3 regions of the Rothia sp. P7181 genome follow, and region 2 is predicted to be linked to each of the others. Evidence: riboswitches for the same ligand, from Rfam matches in the RefSeq annotation. Region 2 holds a riboswitch; each other region holds the start of a gene.
The links. A riboswitch is a leader RNA that binds a small molecule or an ion and turns the genes downstream of it on or off. The one in region 2 is predicted to bind thiamine pyrophosphate.

Region 1 (5,339 bases), on a different contig from region 2:
TCGGTCAGTGGTGTGGGGGTGCGGTGTGGGTCGGGTGTGATGTTGAGGGTTTTGGTGGTGTGTGTTCGGCTGTCGTACATCCAGAGTTTTCCTAGGAGTGGTTCGGGTACTCCCGTGATGAGTTTGATGGCTTCGGTGGCCATGATGGAGCCGATGGTTCCGCAGAGGGATCCGAGTACTCCTGATTGTGCGCAGGTGGGGATGGAGTCTGCTGCTGGTATTTGTGGGTAGAGGTCTCGGAGGGTGGTTCCTTGGGTGTGTTGGGTGGTGTTGAGGTGTTTGGGGTGTGCCCAGAAGAGTGAGATTTGTGCGGTGTATTGGGAGATACTTCCCCAGATGAGTGGTTTGTTGAGGTGTTCGCAGATGTCGTTGGTGAGGTATTTGGTGGCGAAGTTGTCGGATCCGTCGATGATGAGGTCGTAGTTTTTGATGATGTTTTCGGCGTTGTTTGCGTTGAGTTTTTCGTGGTAGGTGTGGACGTTGGTGTGTGGGTTGAGTTCGTGGATGCGTTGTTGTGCGGAGTGTGTTTTGGGTGTGTTGATGGTGTTGTTGTTGTGGATGATTTGGCGTTGGAGGTTGCTGTATTCGACGGTGTCGTGGTCGATGATGCCGAGGGTTCCAACTCCTGCTGCGCTGAGGTAGAGCAGTAGGGGTGAGCCGAGTCCTCCGGCTCCGATGCTGAGGACTTTTGCGTTGGCGAGTCGTCGTTGTCCTTCTTCTCCGATGCCGGGCAGGGTGAAGTGTCGCCCGTAGCGGAGTTGTTCTTGTGTACTGAGTTGTTTTTTGGGTGTGGTCAGTGGTGCCAGTGGCATGGTTGGGGTGCTTTCTTCGTTGAGGTTAGGTGGTGAGGTCTTCTTGGGTGGGTGCTCCGGTGAGGATTCGTCCTTCGGTTGGTGATGAGGCCTGCGCGTGGGTTCGGGTGGGGATGCGTCCAGCATGGTAGGCGTGGTATCCGGCGTGTACTGCGTATTTCATGGCTTCTGCCATTGCTACGGGGTTTTGGGCTCGGGTAACGGCTGAGGCGAGGAGGACAGCATCGCAGCCTAGTTCCATTGCTTGTGTTGCTTGGCTGGCTGTTCCGATGCCGGCGTCGATGATGACGGGAACGTCTAGTTCGCTGGTGATGAGTTGGATGTTGTGTGGGTTGAGTATTCCTAGTCCTGTGCCGATGGGTGCGCCAAGGGGCATGACGGCGCTGGCGCCTGCATTTTGTAGGTGTCGTGCGGTGATGGGGTCGTCGTTGGTGTAGGCGAATACGGTAAAGCCTCGTTCGGCGAGTGTTTCGGTGGCTTCGATTAGTTCGTAGGTGTCGGGTAGGAGTGTTGTTTCGTCTGCGATGACTTCTAACTTAATCCAGTGTGTTTGGAGTGCTTCTCGGGCAAGTTCTGCGGTTAGTAGTGCGTCTTTTGCGGTGTAGCAGCCTGCGGTGTTCGGCAGAATTTTGATGTTGTTGCGTTTCAGAATGGAGTAGAGAGATTCTTTTCCGCTGGGGTTGTATCGTCGCATGGCGACGGTGGTCAGTTCTGTTCCTGAGCTAAGGAGTGCTTCTTCGAGGTGTTGTAGTGAGGTGATTCCTCCGGTGCCCATGATAAGTCGTGAGTTGAGGTCTACTCCGTCGATGTTCAGTGGTGGAATGTTTGTTGGTGTCATGTTCTTTTTATCTCGAGTTTGTTGTTTGTGCTGGTGGTGTTATCCGCCTTGTACGGCGGTGATGATTTCTAGCCTGTCATGGTGGTTTGCGGTGGTGTGTGCCCATTGATTGCGTGGTAGTACGGTGTCGTTGAGTGCTACGGCGATGCCAAGGGGTGTTCCGTCTTGGGCGTTTCCTTGGTCGTTGAGGGCGGTGTTGATGGTGTCTTCGACGAGTTTTTTGATGGTTTGTGGTGTCGTATAGGTGTGTTCTGCACCGTTAATTGTGAGGGTGATGTTCATTGGGGTTTTCCTCCGTTGGTTTAGGGTTTTGTTGGGTTGGCGTGAAGCGTTGTGGACGGCAAGCGTAGAGGTCTTTTCTGTCGTCTTCGGTGAGGGTTTCGGTGATGAGGTGTTCTACGAGTTCTGCTGCTCGTGGTGAAAGCAGTATTCCGTGACGGAAGTAGCCGTTTGAGAGGATGAGGTTTTTGAGTGGTTTACCGTGGTGTTCGATTGTGCCGATGAGGGGCAGGTCGTCGGGTGTTCCGGGGCGTGCTCGTGAGATTATTTCGTAGAGTTCGAGTTCTGTGATGGCGGGGATAAGCTCTCTTGCATCACGTAGTAGTTGGTATATTCCGCCAGCGTTGATACCGGGCATATGGTCTTCACGTGATGTTGCACCGATGACGACGGTGTTGTCTTCACGGGGAACGATGTAAACAGGTTGGGAGCGGACGATACCGCGAATTGTTGAGGTGATGAAGGGCCGCTGGTTTTCAGGTACGCGGAGACGAAGCACATCACCGTAGACGGGTCGTAAAGGGAGTTCTTTGAGCGCTGGTATGCCCTGAAGTTCTAAGGTTCCGAGGCCGTTAGCGACGATGATATATGTTGCGTGGAGTTCTCCGGTGTGCTGTTGCCCTGTCGTGGGGTTTTGGTATTCCCAGTAGATGCCGCGGGCGTGTGTTTGGTCTGCGTCGAGAAGAATTTTTTGGGCTCTCACAGGGTAGAGCTGTTCGTGTAAGAGGTGTATGAGCCCTTGGCAGTACCAGCGCGGGTTAATCTGGTGGTCGCCGGCTATTTCCACGACTCCTGCAAGACGCGAGGAGAGGCTTGGTTCTTGAGAACGAGCTTTTCGGATGGATATTTTTTGGGTTTCTAAACCTAGCTCTTGTTGATATTGTTGGAGGTCTTCTAGAGCATTTTTATCAGCATGATCGTAGGCGCATACGAGGGTTTTTGTTTCTTGTCTACCAACGTGAATACCGGATTCTTCTTGAATGTGTTGTGCAAAGTATGGGTATAGTTGCGCTGCCCGTTTCATCAGCTGAACTAATGGTTCTTGGCGAAATTGTGTTTCAGATGCTGGGGCAAGCATTCCGGCGGCTGCTCGTGTTGCTTCTGAAGCGGGCTGTGGGTCTAAGACAGCAACGCTATACCCTATTTTTTGGAGACGGTACGCGGTCGATAATCCGATAATTCCTGCACCGATGACTGCAATATCTACTGTTGAGGGTGGTTCTTTGGATAGTTCGGGTATATATTGATGAATAGTTGAATCTTCATCGTGCGGGTTAAACAACGTCGCACCCATGACGAACACTTCCTTCCGGCGGCATAACCCGCATCAAGTAAGACGGTCGGCTCTCTTAGCCCTCTCAGCGTCGTGAAGATATATCTATTGTGATATGGCGCGATATATCTGACGCTCCCGTAGGTCACTCTAAGTATAAGCCTCAATCTTTTTGATACAAGGAGACCTCAAAACTATGTCCGTTTATGAACAACAGCCTTTCGCTACTTCTTTCGTGAATTCTTCTTCAACGCTTCGTCGCGAGCGCCTTGAAAAGCTTCACAAAGCACGCTTGTACTTGTGTACGGATGCGCGTTTATCTCGTGGAGATTTAGAGTCTTTTCTGGATGAAGCCTATAGTGGCGGTGTCGATATTATTCAGCTGCGTGATAAGAAGATTTCTGTGCAACAGGAGCTAGCAGCTTTAGAGGTTCTCAAAAAGGTGGCGCGTCGTCACGATAAGCTTTTTGCGGTCAATGACCGTGCTGATGTTGCCGCTCTTATGGGTGCTGATATTTTTCATCGAGGTCAAGACGATCTTTCTGCGGTGCAGGCGCGCAGGTTGTTAGGTGCCGATGTTCTTGTAGGTGCTTCAACACATGGGGTGTCTCAGGGGCAGGAGGCTGCTGCCGATAAGAATATTGATTATTTTGCGTGTGGGCCGGTGTGGCCGACGCCGACGAAGCCGGGGCGTGCAGCAACAGGCGTGGAGTATCTTGAGCAGGTTGCTCAGTTTGCCGGTCAGAAACCGTGGTTTGCTATTGGTGGCGTTAACGTGGATACGGTGTCAGAGGTTTGTCAGGCAGGTGCCTCACGTATTGTTGTGGTGCGTGCTTTAACCGAAGCTGCTGATGTTCGTAGCGCAGCAAAACAACTGAAGGGTGCGTTAGAAGTTGTTTAGCTTTCTCTAAAGAGTTTTGGTTGTCGTTGAAAGGTATTCTTCCCACCCTTGTTTTACGAGAGTGTGTATCTGTCCTAGTGTCTGTGACATGGTTTTTGTGTGGGCGATAATCGGTAAGAAATTGGTGTCGCCAGACCATCGTGGGAGGATATGCTGGTGTAGGTGATCGGCTATTCCGGCTCCCCCAATTTTGCCTTGGTTCATCCCAATATTGAATCCGTCTGTTTTGCTGACTTGACGTAGCACACGCATCGCTTGTTGGGTGAGAATCCCTATTTCGGTTAGTTCTTCGACGGTTGCGTCATCGTAATATGGGATATGCCGGTAGGGCAGAATCAGCAGGTGCCCTGGGTTATATGGGTAGAGGTTTAAGATGGCGTATGCGTATTTACCTCGATGAACAATCAGAGATTCTTCGTCGGAGCGTTCGGGAGCACTACAAAAGGGGCATGTCTGTTCTTGGTAGTCTTTTTGCCCTCCGCTGACGTATGCCTTACGGTGAGGTGTCCAAAGCCGTTGGAAAGCATCTGGGACTTGTGGCAGTTCAAAGCTATCGGTGGTGTACTCCATGGTCTTTAGTGTACCTGTAGGCTCATACGCTCTATGTGAATGTTGCTAAAAGATTCTTGTGGATGCTACCGGATAAGTCTTTTCCGGTAGCATCCACACAGATTATGCGAGTGTGATACTCCTAGCAGAATAGGTTCTAACTATTCTTCAAGTAGTCCACGTCGACGTAATAGTGGTTCAATTCGTGGGTCTCGTCCTCGTAACTGTCGGAAAGACTCTGCCGGGTCTTGGCTATTTCCTGTTGCGAGGATAGCGTTTTTGAAGGTTTCACCGTTGTGGCGGGTTGCTCCCCCGGATTCTTCAAACCAATCAACAGTTTCTGCGTCCATCATCTCGGAGTAGATGTAAGCATAGTATCCGGCGGCGTATCCTCCACCAAAGATGTGTTTGAACATTCCGGTAAGGTAGCGCGGAGATACTGGGTATTGGTCGAAGCCATAACGTTTGAGCACTTCATCTTCAAAGGCTTTAGCATCTTCACAACTGTCGATGAGCCCGTCTTCAACGCTACGGGTGTGCCATGCCATATCGAGGAGGGCGGCTCCTAGATATTCGCTGGTGGCAAATCCTTCTCCCCACTGTTCGCTAGCGCGTAGCGCATCAATATGTTCTTGTGGGAGTGTTTCTCCTGTATCAATATGGCGTGCGTAGTTCCCTACTACTGCT
Region 2 (5,339 bases):
GCACTTTGTCTCAAAAACTCAACAAGATTCTCTCATTGGCAACGTCTACCTTGGTAAGGTTCAGAACGTTCTTCCTTCCATGGAAGCAGCCTTCATCGACATCGGACGTGGACGAAACGCAGTGCTCTACGCCGGCGAAGTTAACTGGGATGTCTCCGGATTAGAAGGTACTCCACGAAAAATTGAAAACGCCCTCAAATCAGGCGACTCCGTACTCGTACAAGTTACGAAAGACCCTGTAGGCCATAAGGGCGCTCGCCTAACAAGTCAGGTATCGTTACCAGGACGTTTCTTGGTGTACGTTCCTGGCGGCTCTATGACCGGCATTTCCCGTAAACTACCGGACACCGAACGCGCTCGTCTTAAGAAAATTCTCAAGGATAAACTCCCTGAAGGTGCCGGCGTAATCGTCCGAACTGCAGCGGAGGGAGCTTCTGAAGATGAGCTCACCCACGATATCAACCGTCTACGCGCCCAATGGGAAGACATCAAGAAGCTTGCTGAAGCGCCTAAGACTCTGGCTCCTGAAATGCTGTATCAAGAACCAGACCTCACCATTAAGACTGTTCGTGATGTCTTTAACGAAGACTTCAGCGCCATGGTTGTACAGGGAGACTCCGCATGGGACTCTATTGAAGCGTACTTAACCTACATGGCACCAGACCTTGTGGACCGTCTACAACGCTGGGATAACGAAGAAGACGTTTTTGAGCACTACCGTATTGAAGAACAACTTCATAAAGCTCTCGATCGTAAAGTTTTCTTACCTTCTGGCGGTTCTTTGGTCATTGACCGTACCGAAGCGATGACGGTTGTTGACGTTAACACCGGAAAGTTCATCGGCTCTGGCGGAAACCTCGAAGAAACCGTTACAAAAAATAACCTTGAAGCAGCTGAAGAGATTGTTCGTCAGCTACGTTTGCGTGATATCGGCGGAATCATCGTCATTGACTTCATCGACATGGTTCTAGAATCAAACCGTGAATTGGTTTTGCGTCGTCTGGTAGAGTGCCTTGGCCGTGACCGCACCAAACACCAAGTTGCTGAAGTGACATCTTTGGGTCTGGTTCAGATGACACGTAAACGCATGGGAACTGGGTTACTTGAAGTGTTCTCCGAAGCCTGCGAGAACTGCTCTGGACGTGGACTACTTGTTCATGACCAACCTCTTAAAGGACGTTCTGGCGGTGCTTCAGATTATATCCACCGTTATGAGCGTACTGATCGTGAAGATCGTCGCCGTGCTCGTCATCAGAAATCAGCACGTATTCGTGAATCTCATGCTGAGGCCCCTGCAGAAGAGTCCAACCTCGAACACGATCATCGTGAAGAGTCTCGTCGCGCTGCCGTTGCGTCTATCGCTGCTGCAACGCACGAGCATGAAGCTTCTGAGGACGTTACAGAGTCTAAGAGCTCTCGTAAGCGAAAGCGTCGTAAACCATCACGTCGTGATGTAGAAGTGAAGAACGTTGAGCAGGTAGAAGACTCCTCATCAGAGCTAGTACTTACTATCGGTGGTGAAGTTGTTGAACTTCCTCATGCTCATGAGCAGGTAGAGGAACAAGAATCGTCAACTGAAGATTCTTCGTTTACTTTAGAATCTTTAGAACAAATCTTTGATTCTAAAGAAAGACAGAGCTCTGTTTCTGAGGACACTGCTGAACAAGAATATGATGAAAATCTTTCTTCTCGATTCACTCAGAACTCTGAACGTTTAGCGGCGATTCGAGCTGGAGAAGCTCGAGCGAGAGCAGCGCAAAAAGCTGGTCGAGATGTCCAACGTAAAGATGAGCAAGACTCATCTCAGAAAGAGGAGACTCCCGTCAAGCGTCGTCGTTCTCGTCGGGCATCTGCACCGGTTTCGTCTGCTGGTTCTTCGGTAGCGGTGAGCGTTTCTGACATCTCTAAAGAACAAGAAGCCCAGCAGTCTCTCGTAACTGGTGTTGCACAACCTGGACGTCAGCAGAGTATCGAAGAAAAAACTGTTCAGGAAGTAACCACTCCCGAGCATACACCAGCACCTCGTAAACGTCGTTCGCGTCGAGCAGTGAGCACTGGTGTGGGTTCTGAGGTGCAGCGTCAAGAACTTTCAGAAGGGCATGCTGCTAAAAGTATTGTTGCTTCTGTTGCAGAAGTACCAACAATCTCAGAACATGAGGAGCATACGGTCATGCTCGGTGTTGGGGTTTCTGCCGACCAGATTAAACGTGAAGGACGATAATCTCATCGTCTCCGCGGTGTGATAAAAGATGGTGTGTTCTATACAGAGCACACCATCTTTTGTTTTGCTGTAAAGAAGAGTCATAATCGCTGTCTTTGCTGAAAACTCTAGCCGTCAGAGTCTATTTTTCCTAGGCTGGTTTAAGCACTTCTACCATAGGTGCATGAATATCAGGACACGGGGTGCTCTTTCATAAGAGCTGAGAAAAACCCGCAGAACCTGCTCTTGTTAGTACAAGCGAAGGGATGTCGATTTTATGGGCGACACTTTAACACCGCATCAACTTTCTATTCAAACACGCGAATATCCGAGAGTGCTGACCATCGCGGGGTCTGATTCTGGTGGTGGTGCGGGAATCCAAGCCGACTTGAAATCTATTGCAGCGCATGGTGGGTATGGTATGAGCGCTATTACTGCTTTGACTGCTCAAAACACTCGTGGTGTGCAACAGGCTTTTTTTCCTCCGGCACAGTTCTTATCTCAACAATTAGAGGCACTCAGCTCTGATATCGATATTGACGCTGTCAAAATTGGCATGTTAGGCACTTCTGACGTCATTGCTGCTGTGCGTTCATGGTTGCAAAAATATCGTCCTCCCGTTGTGGTTCTAGACCCTGTTATGGTTGCTACAAGTGGAGATTCTTTAGCTGAAGAAGACTCGGTAGCAGAGCTTTCTTCATTGTTTCCTTATGCTGATGTCATCACCCCTAATGCGCATGAGATGGCTGTTCTGCTAGGTGAAGAATCTACTGAACAATGGTCAGTTTTATGTGAGCAGGGGCAGCGTCTAGCTGATTGTTATAAAGTCGCGGTTCTTGTTAAAGGTGGACATTGTTCAGGGGAGAGAACTTCTGATGCGCTGATGATGCCAGGTCATAGTGAACCAGTATGGGTTGGTTCTTCTGAACGTGCACAGGTTCGTACCACACATGGTACGGGGTGTTCTTTTTCTGCTGCTTTAGCGACTGAGCTTGCGCGTACAAGGTGCTGGCAGACTTCTCTAGAACGCGTTAAACGGTGGATTACGGGAGCTATTAACAACGGTCAAAGACTTGAGGTTGGTGGCGGGAACGGGCCGATTGATCATTTTTATCATGTTCATTCTGTGATATCTGAACAAAGTGCACGAGTTAGCGATGTCGATAAATATTTGCTACAGGCTCAAGACCTTGACATGGTGCGTTTGCGTGAGAGCTTTTCTGAATACGTCTGGGAGTTGAGTACCTCTATCAGAGAACAGGTTAACAGCTGTCCTTTTGTTGAAGGTCTTGGTGACGGCTCTCTACCTCAGGATGCTTTTATCTATTATTTAGACCAAGATGGTTTATATCTTAAGGAATATTCTCGTGCTCTAGGGCAGGTTAGTATTCGTGCAACGGACACTGAGTCACGGATGTTCTTTGCTCACGGTGCAGTTGAAGCTGTTGAGGTTGAATCTGAGTTGCATCGCCGGTGGGTGAGTCGTTTTAGGGATTCTGCGTATGTTACGGGGATACCCAGTACGACAACAGAGGCCTATACTGATTTTCTTTTAGCGCGCACCATGGAAAGTTATGGTGTGGGTGCCGCTGCTGTTCTCCCGTGTTATTGGTTATACGCTGAGATTGGAAAAAACCTATACTCTGCCTATCAAGAGTATGTGGGGGAGCACCCCTATGGTGAATGGCTTGAGGCGTATTCTTCAGAAGAGTTTCAAACATCAGCCCATCAGGCTGTGAACTTCGTCAATAAAATAGCTAGAATGGTGTCGGATGGCGAGCTGATTTCCATGAAAAATGCCTTTTTGAGAGCTTGTTGGCTAGAGCTTCGTTTCTTTGAAGAACCAATTTCGGCGTGTCACTTGCCCTTGCGGGGGTAGTTGTCGTAGTCTTGTCTTTCGGTGCTTCTTAAGTTCGTTTTACACGTTCGAGCCTAAGATAGCTACCACTGGTAGGAAACTACTAGATATAGCTCGATGAGCGCGAATCCTTAGAAAGCTCAAGATTCAACGAGAAATCTTCTCAGAGTCTTGTTGCACTACATGTTTTGGTACCAGGATCTGCGCTCTTTCGAAAAATTGTTCAATATAAAGACGTCGAGAGAAGTGAGTTCCCAAGTGGCATACGCGATTGTCCGCGCTGGCGGCCGCCAGGAAAAGGTTTCCGTAGGAGACCTCGTTACCCTTGACCGCGTCGCTGGCGAGCCCGGTAGCACCATTGAGCTACCTGTACTGCTGCTGGTAGATGGGGACAAGGTCACTGCAGATGCAAAGACCCTGGCTTCCGCCAAGGTAACTGCTGAAAAGATTGAAGACCTTCGCGGTCCTAAAATCGTTATTCAGAAGTACAAGAATAAGACCGGTTATAAGAAGCGTCAGGGCTTCCGCGCAGAGCTTACTACCGTTAAAATCACTGCGATTAACGCGTAAGTTCAGAACGTCCCGGATTTTCACATAATCTTTTACCTAAGGTAGGCACAGATGGCACATAAGAAGGGCGCAAGCTCCACCCGCAACGGCCGTGACTCTAACCCCCAGTACCTCGGTGTTAAGCGCTATGGCGGTCAAACCGTCAATGCAGGCGAAATTATCGTCCGCCAGCGTGGCACCCATTTCCACCCCGGCAACAATGTTGGCCGCGGCGGAGATGACACTCTGTTTGCTTTGGCAGCAGGTCAGGTTGAGTTCGGTACCCGTAAGGGCCGTAAAGTTGTCAACATTCTCGAAGTAGCTGAGTAATCTTAACTATTACGGAATGAATAAAAGAGGGCATGCACAGCTTGTGTTTGCCCTCTTTTGCATATAGTAAGCTATTAACCTTTAGAGGTATAGCGTCCAATACCGAGAGACTATTTCCCCAACCGATGAAATATATAAGAAATAGCCGCTCAAAGAAATAAGGAGAATTTTTTCGTGGCAGAATTTGTTGACCGCGTTGTACTGCATGTATCTGGTGGCCATGGTGGCAACGGTTGCGTATCTGTTCGTCGCGAGAAATTCAAACCATTAGGCGGACCGAACGGCGGTAACGGCGGTAACGGCGGAGACGTCATTCTCACCGTTGACGGGCAGTCCACCACCTTATTGGAATATCATCACACCCCACACCAGCGTGCCCCTCACGGAGATATTGGACGTGGA
Region 3 (5,339 bases), on a different contig from region 2:
TCGGGTACGTCTGCTGTGCTTTTGGACGATGCTTCGTTAATTTATGGTGGTGGGCGGTTGTCTGAGGTGTCGGAGTTCGCTGCTGATAGTTGGCTGTTGCTGGATGAGCCGTTGCCTGTGGATGTTTTTCGTCAGCGGATTGAACAACAGTATGGGCCTATTCCTGATGACCAGTTCCCTGCTGTATTGCAGAATCTTGTGGATTCTCAGATGATTTCTTATCAGAAGCCGTGATGTTTTAGTGGCTGTTGTGCCGTATGGTGCAACACAAAAGCTAGGGTGGGTGCTTACACAACGATGTAAGCACCCACCCTATTCTTTGATAAGCGGTAAGTGACGTATTATAGTTGCCCTTTTTCGAGGGTTTCTTGGTGTTCTTTGCGGTGCACTCGCGGTAGTGGCAGGGTGAGTAACAGACCTGCTGCGAGAACCACCATGATGCCAAGAATACCCCAGATTTGTGCACCGAACGCCCAGACGAATAGTCCAAATAGTAGCGGTGCTAGGGGTGCTGCTGCACGTCCTGTGGTGGAGTATAATCCGAAGATTTCTCCTTCATGCCCGGGTGGGGTGATACGCGAGAGGTAGGTTCGTGACGCGGATTGTGCTGGCCCGACGAAAGCGCAGAGCCCTAATCCACAAATCCAGAAGACAATAGGGTTTTGGATAAATAGGAGCGGGGTTGCAGAGATGAGCAAGCAGACAATGCTAGAGACGATGACTCGTTTGGGTCCGATGAGGTCATCAAATTTACCGCCGAGAAGTGCACCGATACCGGCAACAACGTTACCTGCGATAGCGAAAATGATGATTTCTGTGGTGCTAAACCCAAAAGTACCTGCGGCGACGATACCGCCGAAGGTGAAAATACCGGTAAACCCGTCACGGAAAATTGCTGAAGCAAAGAGGAATGCGAGGGTTTTAGGTGAGTCTTTGTAGAGGGCTTTTAGTGTTGCCCAGAGCTTTTTGTAGGAGTCTATGAGCCCAACTTTGGGTGCTACTGGTTTTTTGGGGTGACGACGGTCGTGACGGTAGAGCGCAATAACAAGCGGTGTGCTAAGCACGATGGACCATACTGCTGAGAAGATGGCAACTGCACGAATATTCAAAGAGTTATCGGGTGAGATACCTAAGAAACCGGTGTCTGAGCCAAGCCCCACGAACGCGAAGAGGACGATTCCTAAGGCGATGATTCCGCCGAAGTAGCCTGCAGACCATCCGATACCACTAATTTTTCCAACCGTTGAGGGCGTTGATAGTTCTGGCAGTAGCGCGTTGTAGTTGACGATGGCAAACTCATTCATGACGTTTGCTGCGCAGATGAGCGTTACACCGTAGAGAAGCCATTGTGGTTCAGGGAACGTGAAGAAGCAAAGTGCCATGAGCACGGCTGTGAGGAACGTGTTGACTGCTAACCATAGGGTGCGTTGACCTGATGCATCTGCGCGTTGCCCTGTGACGGGGGCAAGTAACGCGATGAGTAGCCCTGCAATGGCGAGGCCTGTGGAGAGCATTTCGGAGGCGTCTTTAGGGTCGCCGAATGCTTTGCTGGTGAGGTAGACGGTGAAGACGAATGTTGTCATGACCGCATTGAAGGAAGCGCCACCGGCGTCCCATAATGCCCAGGCTGTGATGGTGCCGCGGGTCCCTAATGGTGCAGATTCGTTCTGCTCTTTGGCGTGTTTGCTCATAAGGATAAGAGTATCTATTGAGCATGGGTAATGGTGTGAAATACCCGCAGAAACAAAGATAAAGTGAAGAAATTTGTGTACTTTTTACCAGAACTATGTGCACTGTCTAAGGTTCACTTACAGTGGGCTTATCTTCAAAGGATTTGTTAGCGCTGATGAGCGGTAAGTTTATGGGGTTTAAAGAAGCGTAGACGGCAACAAAATGACTGTTGCCGTCTACACGAGGATGAGGTTTTCTAAGAGATGATGTTCTTAGACTTCGTTTTGTCCGATGGGATCATTTTTGCGTTTTGCTTTGACCTCATTAGTTTTACGGGTGATGCTGACTTTGATAACGGTGCCAACAAGACCGGTCAGAAGTGACCATAGAATGATGTCTCGCCAACGCTCATCATCGTCGGGGTTGCTTGCGGGTGGTTCATTTCCGGTTACTTTTTTCCATGTTGCAGAGAGCGCTTTGTTTGCCACGGTGATGCCGGCAAGAGAAGCTGCGGTTCCTACAAGATTAATGGGGTTCATGTTTTTCTCCATCGTTGATGAGTATCCTTAGCAATCCTATAACAGGAGAAGCCCAACAGCGTATTACTACTCACGAATAATTCTCTAAGAAAGCGTGGAAACTGCAGATATTGTCATAACTTCTCTGGAGGGTGGAATTGAACGTAGTGAACAAACTATACTGAACAAGGCTTTGACAATAAAGCCGTATAAACATATACGTATAGAAGCGACAGGGGAGCACCGTAGGGTGCTGAGAGTGCGAAAGCAGACCCTCGAACCTGATCCGGTTAGTACCGGCGTTTAGGAAGTCGAGTTCTCTCAAACGTTCACGTAGTGTAACGTTCCCCTTCCTGTATTCGGGAAGGAAAATTTACAATGGCTAAGAAATCTTCTTTAGCGTGGCGAGTTAACGATATCGTTATCGCCTCTGTCCTGTCTGTAGCATGCGGACTCATTTTCTGGTTCTGGTCTGTTGCGATTTATCCGCTGGCAAAAACGATTTTTGCAACGGTACCAGAATATATGCCTCTTATTGGCGGTGGCTGGTTGATTGCTGGTGTGCTGGGTGGAATTGTTATCCGTAAACCTGGTGCAGCACTATATTGTGAACTTCTTGGCGCCATTATTGAGGGTATCCTTGGCACACATTTTGGTCTGTCCGTTATTATTTCTGGTCTAGTTCAGGGTCTTGGCGCAGAACTTATTTTTGCGGTATTCCTTTACCGCCAGTGGAATATTATGGTCGCAGCTCTTGCCGGCGCAGTATCTGGCTTCGGTATGGGAGTCTCAGAAATTATCATCTACTACGCAAATGAGCTTTCTTTTGCAAAGATGCTGGTTTACACGGCATGCGGAACGATTTCTGGGGCATTGCTTGCTGGGGTTCTTTCGTGGTTCTTAATGAAAGCACTAGCACAAACGGGTGTCTTGTCGTCCTTGGCTTCTGGACGGTCGAAACGAGCACGCGCCTAACCGTGGATACAACATCTTCCATAACGCCACCGCCTGCTGACTCTCAGCCGGTGCGTGGCGTTCGTATTAGTGTACGTGAGTTTGGTTGGCATTACGCAGGACGAGAAAAACCTACTATAGAATCTGTAAACCTGACCATTGAACCTGGACAAAAAGTGCTTCTTTTGGGTTCTTCTGGCGCAGGTAAATCAACCCTTCTGCACGCCATGGGCGGGCTATTACACGACGATGATGGCCAATCTCAACAGGGCACTATCACCATCGATGGTATACCTGCTGAAGATGCTCACGGCGCAGTAGGACTTATGCAACAGGATCCAGAGTCATCTATCGTGCTATCTCGTATAGGAGATGATGTTGCTTTCGGGCCCGAAAATTTAGGTGTGCCGCATGAACAAATATGGGAACGTGTTAAACGCGCTCTAGCAGATGTTGGCTTAGAGAAGTTTGACTTATCACATCCGACGAGTGCCCTATCTGGCGGACAAAAACAACGACTAGGGTTGGCTGGCATCCTTGCGATGCATCCCGGTGGTATTTTCTTAGATGAACCAACAGCAAACCTTGATCCTGCTGGTGTTGAAGATGTTCGTGATGCCGTAATACGCGCACAAAAACATACGGGAGCAACCCTTGTCGTTATTGAACATCGTGTTGGTGTATGGGCTGAGCATATGGACAGAATTATTGTTCTTAGCGCAGGCGGACGTGTTACTCATGATGGTTCACCTACTGAGGTTCTTGCAGAAGCGAAGGAAGAGCTTATTTCTGCGGGGGTATGGGTTCCTGACTACACACCAGAGGTTCTTCCTTCAACGCAACAGGCTGGGGCAGAGCTAATTTGTGCTCGTAATGTGGCAGTAACTCGTCATTATCCTTCTGCACGAGAGCGACGTAAACGACGAAAGGCTCTTAAAAATTGTTCTGAACCGTATATTTTTGATGCGCCTATTGTTTCTTCAGGGATTAATGCTTCTATCCGAGCTGGTGAACATACAAGTGTTCTTGGCTGTAACGGTGCCGGAAAATCTACTTTTGCTCTGACCTTAGCTGGGTTACTCTACCCTGTTTCTGGGGAGATTGTAGCAACGTCAGCATTTTTAGAAGAAGCTGCTCCTTCACCGTCACGGCAGTATAAGGAGCCTTCACCTGATATGACGCAGTGGCGTTCTCGTGATATTGCTTCGCGTATTGGTCTAGTCTTTCAAGAACCTGAGCAACAGTTTTTAACTGCTACGGTACGTGAAGAACTTGAATTTGGGCCACGACAACTTGCGCGGCTTCGTCAAGAACCTGTCGACGAACAAGCTCTTAAACACCGTATTGACGCGTTATCTGAACGTTTACGTTTGCGTCATCTTGAAGGAGCAAACCCGTTCACCCTTTCTGGGGGTGAGAAACGCCGTCTTTCTGTAGCAACCGCATTGGCAACAGCACCTCAGATCCTCATTCTTGACGAACCTACTTTTGGGCAAGACGCTCATACATGGAAGGAGTTGGTGCTTTTGATTCAAGAACTCTTGGAACAGGGCACAGCAGTCGTTTCAGTAACTCACGATGATGATTTTGTGCGTGCTTTAGGAGGAATACAGCTAAGGCTTATCGCGGAATCAGACTATCACGGGGAAGAAGAACGTTGATGAGTTTTGATATTTTTGCGTCTACCGCAGAAAAAGAAGGGATTCTTGGAAGCGTTAATGCAGGAGTTAAAGTTGCGCTCACTTTACTTCTGACAATTATCCTTATTCTGCTCAAAGATTGGGTGAGTATCACCATCATCTTTTGTATCGAGTTAGTGGGTTTATGGGCCCTAGGGTTGAACCCCGTACGTCTTTTGGGTCAGCTTTGGCCTGTATTGTTTGGTGTTCTACTATCGGGCTGGTCGACTGCTCTTTTGGTGGAGAAGACAGGGACGATGCTTTTTGACATGGGATTTTTGTCGATGAGCACTGGTTCTCTTGTGACAGGTATTGTTCTGACTATTCGTGGCTTGGCAATGGTTCTTCCTGGGATGATGCTCATGCTCACAACCGACCCAACGGACGTTGCTGATTCTTTGGCGCAGAGCGCAAAATTGCCGGTTCGTTTTGTGCTCGGAGCATTGGTTGCTTTACGTCTTGTCGGGTTGTTGTTGAGCGAATGGAATACACTAGGGCAGGCTCGACGCGCTCGCGG

Region 1: another riboswitch for thiamine pyrophosphate. It lies ahead of thiO (glycine oxidase ThiO); the one in region 2 lies ahead of ACN08Z_RS07505 (bifunctional hydroxymethylpyrimidine kinase/phosphomethylpyrimidine kinase).
Region 3: another riboswitch for thiamine pyrophosphate. It lies ahead of ACN08Z_RS07670 (ECF transporter S component); the one in region 2 lies ahead of ACN08Z_RS07505 (bifunctional hydroxymethylpyrimidine kinase/phosphomethylpyrimidine kinase).

The regions. Positions count from the first base shown of each region.
Region 1 is NZ_JBLXXZ010000011.1:5,182-10,520, reverse strand. It holds gene ACN08Z_RS06400 (ThiF family adenylyltransferase) at 1-938, opposite strand, end outside; gene ACN08Z_RS06395 (thiazole synthase) at 838-1,650, opposite strand; gene thiS (sulfur carrier protein ThiS) at 1,690-1,932, opposite strand; gene thiO (glycine oxidase ThiO) at 1,910-3,223, opposite strand; TPP riboswitch at 3,217-3,354, opposite strand; gene thiE (thiamine phosphate synthase) at 3,399-4,103, shown strand; gene ACN08Z_RS06375 (HIT family protein) at 4,110-4,673, opposite strand; gene ACN08Z_RS06370 (M3 family metallopeptidase) at 4,814-5,339, opposite strand, start outside.
Region 2 is NZ_JBLXXZ010000015.1:12,081-17,419, reverse strand. It holds gene ACN08Z_RS07510 (Rne/Rng family ribonuclease) at 1-2,221, shown strand, start outside; TPP riboswitch at 2,390-2,484, shown strand; gene ACN08Z_RS07505 (bifunctional hydroxymethylpyrimidine kinase/phosphomethylpyrimidine kinase) at 2,478-4,079, shown strand; gene rplU (50S ribosomal protein L21) at 4,317-4,628, shown strand; gene rpmA (50S ribosomal protein L27) at 4,680-4,937, shown strand; gene obgE (GTPase ObgE) at 5,112-5,339, shown strand, end outside.
Region 3 is NZ_JBLXXZ010000016.1:9,644-14,982, reverse strand. It holds gene ACN08Z_RS07685 (hypothetical protein) at 1-234, shown strand, start outside; gene ACN08Z_RS07680 (MFS transporter) at 342-1,691, opposite strand; gene ACN08Z_RS07675 (DUF4235 domain-containing protein) at 1,944-2,222, opposite strand; TPP riboswitch at 2,414-2,516, shown strand; gene ACN08Z_RS07670 (ECF transporter S component) at 2,568-3,164, shown strand; gene ACN08Z_RS07665 (ABC transporter ATP-binding protein) at 3,167-4,804, shown strand; gene ACN08Z_RS07660 (energy-coupling factor transporter transmembrane component T family protein) at 4,804-5,339, shown strand, end outside.